One region of the Lysinibacillus sp. NPDC093190 genome, then DNA from elsewhere that is predicted to be linked to it. Evidence: predicted binding sites of a transcription regulator. Region 1 holds the regulator's gene; each other region holds the start of a gene.
What was found. The regulator Rex, encoded in region 1, represses fermentation and respiration genes when NADH is low (regulators of the CRP and FNR family bind a similar motif). The targets are predictions, from matches to a motif close to TTGTGAAATATTTCACAA.
Positions count from the first base shown of each region.

Region 2: the regulator Rex is predicted to act here: its motif matches at 1,043-1,060, upstream of ACQKOF_RS10075 (cytochrome ubiquinol oxidase subunit I).
Region 3: the regulator Rex is predicted to act here: its motif matches at 938-955, upstream of yeiL (transcriptional regulator YeiL).

Region 1 covers NZ_JBNNVG010000043.1:6,605-8,814, reverse strand. Annotated here, with positions in the region: gene tatC (twin-arginine translocase subunit TatC) at 1-556, opposite strand, end outside; gene ACQKOF_RS22960 (twin-arginine translocase TatA/TatE family subunit) at 574-759, opposite strand; gene ACQKOF_RS22955 (redox-sensing transcriptional repressor Rex) at 914-1,549, opposite strand; gene ACQKOF_RS22950 (ATP-binding cassette domain-containing protein) at 1,779-2,210, shown strand, end outside.
Region 2 covers NZ_JBNNVG010000010.1:31,063-33,272, forward strand. Annotated here, with positions in the region: gene ACQKOF_RS10070 (diacylglycerol kinase) at 20-934, shown strand; gene ACQKOF_RS10075 (cytochrome ubiquinol oxidase subunit I) at 1,311-2,210, shown strand, end outside.
Region 3 covers NZ_JBNNVG010000002.1:8,863-11,072, reverse strand. Annotated here, with positions in the region: gene ACQKOF_RS01995 (MFS transporter) at 1-878, opposite strand, end outside; gene yeiL (transcriptional regulator YeiL) at 980-1,642, shown strand; gene ACQKOF_RS01985 (hypothetical protein) at 1,596-1,934, opposite strand.

The DNA of each region.
Region 1 (2,210 bases):
GTAACTCAGGAGATAGAACCCCAATTCGTGAAAAGAACAAGACGACAATCGGCAATTGGAAAAGGAAACCAAAAGGTATTGTAAGCTTAAATAAAAACGAAAAATATTCATGTATGCCAATCGTCTGTTGAATTTCTAGTTCATTTGATAAATTCATCATAAACTTTATGACGTATGGGAATAGTAAAAAGTATGAAAAAGACAAACCTGCTAAAAACAATATAAACGAATACGGTATATAGCTTAAGGTTGCTTTTCGTTCGACGTCCCTTAATCCTGGGCTAATAAAAGCCCACAATTGGTACATCAATACCGGCGAAGATAGGATAAATGCTATTAAAAAAATGACTTGGATATAAATTGCAAGTGGTGTTACTACATCAAACGCATGAAGTTCTATATTGTAAGACTCTCCAGTAATTTGAAGGTATTTAACAAGTGGCTTTGCAACAAAAAAGCCGCCAGCCATAGCGAGAACAAAGAAAACGGCAACAATGAAAAGCCGTTTTCTTAATTCTTCTATATGCTCAATGACAGTTAGATCTTTTGGATTCATTCCTCAAACATCCTAACTTACTTATCTAGTTCTTTCTTTTTCTTGTCATCATCATCTTCGTCGGCTAATCCTTTAGTAGCATTTTTAAATTCACGTAATGTTGAACCAAATGCTTTACCAAGCTCTGGTAACTTTTTAGGACCAAAAATTAGTAATGCGACAATTCCGATAATAATGAGGCTCATAGGACCAATACCACCCATTACAGCCACCTCCTCTTTATATCCATCATTTTAACGTATATTTCGCCATTTTGCTAACTAATTATATGTGAAAGTTTTTAGTCACTCTCGCCCTTTTACTTCATATTTATTTTACAGAAACTGTGAGAGCTATACTTTAGATTATGTACAATTATCACTCTTCCTGATTACGAATTAAATAAATGAGTGCCTGCAATTCTACCGACAAATCAATTGTTAAAAGTTGCATTTTATCTGGTACAGTAATACGCTCTGGCGTAAAGTTCAAAATTCCTTTTGCGTTCATCGCTGCTAATCTATCAGCCATTTTCTGTGCAGAGCGTGGTGAAACTGTTAAAATTGCAAGCTCCGCTCCATATTCTGCATACTTTTCTTCCAATAAGTCAGGGTGAAAAACAGGAATATTGCTAATCATTTTCCCTTCCTTTGGGGCCTTTGAATCAAATGCCACAACGATATGAGTATTATGATTTTTTTGGAAATTATATTTTAATAAAGCACTACCTAAATTCCCTACACCAATTAACGCTACTTTTGTCGCTTCATGTTGATCGAGCGTTTGACTAAAAAATTCCAAGAGATGTTGCACATCATAGCCATATCCCTTTTTCCCTAGAGCACCAAAATAAGAAAAATCACGGCGAATAGTTGCCGAATCAATTTTCATCGCTTCACTCAGTTCCTTCGACGAAATGCGTTCCATGCCTTCTTGTGCAAAGTTTTGGATAAATCGATAGTAAAGAGGAAGTCTTTTCGTAGTGGCTTGTGGAATTTTTAATTCTTGTTTCAAACTTTTTCCTCCTTATAATGTATCAAATCTATTTATGATACATGCTTAATTAACTATTTCTAAGTTTATAATATTCACTGGAGTATTTCCCTTTAGTTAATGGCGCTTTTACGCCACTAACTAAAGGGAAATCGTTTCAATCTTACATGACAGCTTGGAATAAGTAAAGCACCGACATTGCAAGCAAATCGTACATCCATTACACTAAGGAAGAATTGAGGTGTCAAGAATGATTGTTTTACAAGTCAATCAACTATATAAATCCTTCCTTGCAGATGAAATTTTGAGTGGCGTAAAATTAGAGGTTCAACATCGTGACCGCGTTGCATTAGTAGGTCGTAACGGTGCTGGTAAGTCTACTTTACTTAAAATAATTGCTGGTCAACTGTCATATGACTCTGGCGATATTATTATCCCGAAAGGTATACAAATTGGATATTTGGAGCAACATGCTGGTTTAAACTCAACATTGTCGATTTGGGATGAAATGATGACAATTTTTGAGCCACTTATTGCCCAAGAACAAACACTACGATCATTAGAACAACAAATGGCCGATCCAGCGGTTTATGAAAATTCTACTTTATATGCAAAAATAATGTCTGAATACGATCATTTACAGCATAATTTTAAGGATGCTGGAGGCTATCAATTTGAATCC
Region 2 (2,210 bases), on a different contig from region 1:
GAAGCAAAGAAGGTATGTTATGAAACGAGCAAGAATCATTTATAATCCTACATCTGGGCGTGAAGTGTTTAAAAAGCATCTACCAGAAGTACTGGCAAAATTAGAGGTAGCAGGCTATGAGACATCTTGTCACGCAACAACCTGTGAAGGCGATGCAACCATTGCAGCAAAGGATGCAGTAGAACGTGGCTTTGATATAATCATTGCAGTTGGCGGAGATGGCACATTAAATGAAGTTGTTTCAGGTGTTAGTCCATTTGAGAATCGCCCGAAAGTAGGGTTAATTCCGATGGGCACAACGAATGACTTTGCCCGTGCCGTGCATATTCCCCGAAATATTGAAGCTGCCGTTGATATCATTATTAAAGGTGAAACGTTGCCGGTAGATGTTGGTTTATTAAATGGGGAACGCTATTTCATCAATATTGCCGCTGGCGGACGTATTACAGAGTTAACTTATGAAGTGCCAAGTAAAATGAAAACAATGCTAGGACAGCTAGCTTATTACGTAAAAGCAGTCGAAATGATCCCATCGATCAAAGCTTCCCATATGCGTATCGAATATGATGGCGAAGTGTTTGATGGGGATGCCATGATGTTTTTATGCGGCTTAACAAATTCAGTGGGTGGTTTTGAAAAGCTTGCACCTGACGCAAGTATTAATGATGGCTACTTTACTTTATTAGTATTGAAAAAAGTAAGCCTGCCTGAATTTATTCAGCTTGCCGCAATGGCATTAAGAGGTGAGCATTTGAATGATGATCGTGTGATTTATAAAAAGGCAAGTGTCGTAAAAGTATCTACTGAAGATGAAATACATTTAAACTTAGATGGTGAGTATGGTGGAGATGCACCTGCTACATTTGAAAACTTAAAGCGCCATATTGAAATTTTTGTTCCACTAGCAGATATTCGTGAGGAAGACCGTATGTAGTGAACATTAAAACTGGGCTCTACTCAATTTAGGAGGGAGCCCTGTTCATTAGTGGTTGAAATTGGCAAAATACCTATATATAGATATAAAAAATTCTAATAATTGGTATTGTGAATGAATTAAGAAAAATGTTTGGCAAATGTGCGTATATTACTTGAACAAAATTTGAAACCTTTATAATAGGCCGAAATTCCGGTCCATTATAAAGGTTTTTTTCGTTGCAATAGTGGAAAATGGGGGTAGAGATAAGGGAAAGGAAGTGTTGCCTTTGTATAAGTCACAGGAAAGAAAGCTCATTTGGCTAAGCTTTGGTGTTGGAATTATCATGCTACTTTCCATACTTGGAAGAATATTTGGAGGTTAGGGGGGCAATGAAATGGTGAATGAATCAGCAGTCTTTTGGAGTAGAGCATTAACGGAGCTAACCTTATCGTTCCATATTATTTATGCAACGATTGGTGTGGGTGTCCCATTAATGATTATGGTTGCACAATGGACTGGGTATAAAAAGAACGATGAGCACTATATTTTAATGGCAAGACGTTGGGCACGAGGTTTTGTCATTACAGTTGCAGTCGGAGTTGTAACAGGGACAGCAATTGGCTTACAGTTGTCTTTACTATGGCCGAATTTTATGCAGCTTGCCGGCCAAACAATTGCATTACCACTTTTTATGGAAACGTTTGCATTTTTCTTTGAAGCCATCTTCCTAGGCATCTACTTATATACTTGGGATCGCTTCGATAGTCAGAAAAAGCATATGCTACTATTAATTCCCGTTGCTGTCGGTGCATCGATGTCAGCTGTGTTTATAACAATTGTCAATGCGTTTATGAATGCGCCACAAGGATTTGACATTGTGGACGGCCAGCTTGTGAATATTCAACCTTTTTTAGCCATGTTTAATCCAGCGATGCCGACAAAGGTAGCGCATGTTCTCGTTACAGCCTACATGACGTCCGCATTTGTGTTAGCATCTATTGCAGGATACCGTCTACTTAGAGGTTCTAAGCATGTATACCATAAAAAATCCTTATACCTACTTATGAAGATTGGTCTGATTTTCTCCATTGCATCAGCGATTATTGGAGACTTTTCAGGTAAATATTTAGCAGAATATCAGCCAGAAAAACTAGCTGCAGCTGAGTGGCATTTTGAAACGGGGGATAAAGCTTCCCTTATACTATTCGGTGTATTAAATGGTGAAGAAGTAAAATATGCTATTAAAGTACCTTATGCTTTGAGCGTTTTAGCACATAATAATCCAAATGCAGAG
Region 3 (2,210 bases), on a different contig from region 1:
ACCCAGACATTCGGGAATAGGTAAATGAGAAGCCAACGTAATGATGAACCACTTGCTGCTATAAGTAATAAGGAAGATGAGCGCCATTTTTTAAATAGTGTATCAGCCTTCATAAAGTATAAGATTTCGCAAATAACGGCGATGTTAATAATCATCCCCATATAGAATGGATCGACATGTAAATCAACTAAATATATATAGCCATAGCTGTAATAAGAAGCATGTGCGCCTTGCAACAGAATAACGACTAATAAAACAATAGGGAAGCCTTTAATAGTCCATAATGTTTTCATCGACAATGATTTTGCACGTTGTTCTTTTGTCGGTACAACGAGTAACTCTTTTGGTGTAGCCATTTGCTGCATCAACAGCATACCGATCAGGCCGACCACCATACTCCAAAAGATAATGTTATTGCCAAATGCACCTGTCAACATACTAATGATTAATACTGCAATGACAAAGCCAAGGGAACCATAGGAGCGGCTTTTACCATAGTGTACATTTCCATGCTGTACGAGCGTTGCCGCACTACTTTCAACGGCTGGTAGCAGTGCTGGATAGAAAACGCTAAATAAAAGGGTAACAATAAGAAGCGAGATAAAGCTCGTGCTTAGTAAGTAAAATAAAGTTGTGATTAGGGCACCTATTGCTAGAATACTAACGAGTCGTTTTTTGTGCACATATTTTGCAAGAGTCGGGAAGAAAAATAGATTTGAAGTTGCTCGTGCTAAAAGACCGCAGCCCATTACGACGCTAGCCTGTGAGACAGTAAGATGTTTGGCATCTACAAGCCAACCTGTCCAATAAGGTAAGAAAATACCCCATGTAATGAAAAATGCAAAGAAATTTTGAGAAAGCCATCGTTGATTGTTCATAAATTTTACGTACCTCCAATTTAACTATGTTGAATAATAGCACGTTCATCGATACAATAATGTGAGATATCTCACATTATTTAAGAGGAGAGAGTAAAATAATGCATATACTGACAGCTGAGGAACGTTCATACTATCTCGATAAATATCCAATTGATGATTTTTTCTCATTTGATATAAATCCATTTCTGGAGGTATGTAAGTTTGACAAAGGCGAATGGATTTTTAAAGAAGGATCATTTCCGGATACGCTATACTACATGATTGAAGGGAAAGCGAAAATATATATGACGCATAAAAACGGCAAGGTCTCGCTTATCGAATACCCAGAGCCACCGCGTTTTATGGGGGAAATTGAGTTGCTTAATGAGGCAAGATATACGAAGGGGATTCAGACAGTAACCGAGACGATTTGTTTTTCGATTACACAGTCCTGCAAAGAAAAGTTACTCACGGATGTACTATTTTTACGTAAACTTTGTGTGTTTTTAGGGGAAAAGGCGACCAAAATGACGTCAAAATATACACAAAATCAAGCGTATCCACTTGAAAATCGACTTGCAGCATTTATCCAATTATCGTCAGATCAAGGTATTTATAAAGAAAAGCATACCGAAATCTGTGAATATTTAGGGGTTTCTTACCGACATTTATTATATGTATTTGCACAATTTTGCGAAGAAAAAATTTTAGAGAAGAAAAAGAATGGCTACCACATTATGAATGAAAAGCGTCTTTCCGAATTGGCACAGGAAATACAGTGAACTCTCGCTTATTGTATTCACTTTTTTTAACTAACCAGCGCGCTATTTCCTTGCCGCTATGATAGAAATTAACCTCATTAACTCTTTGGTTTTGTACGGAGATAGTTAGGGTTTCTTCTATAACGCCAAAAGGTATAATCCCTAAACATTGGTGTGTGTTGGGTGGAATCTTTTTGTGCTTTACCTCAGTTTCAATGTGAGTTTTAGCAGATTTTTGTGCATTTCGGAATGGACAAGCAAGTAATTCTCCTTGTTCCAATGTTGTGCTTGGTGAATAACAATTACATTTCATTCAACATGCCCCCTTTGTCGTTAGTTTTATTGTACAAGACATACGGTCAGAATAGTCTTCATTTACAACGCTTTAACGAAAACTTAAAGGTTAGTCATTAATTTAATAAAATGTAACCGTATTCATACCATTTATGAATAGAAATCATAGAAAACTTGTATAATTTCAAGAGAAAAACACGTACTCAAACTATTGTGAATTTTCCTGACAAAACGTATTATTGTAATTAGATTTAACGTGAAAGGCTTCACATAGTCACGTAATCGTGAGGAGGAA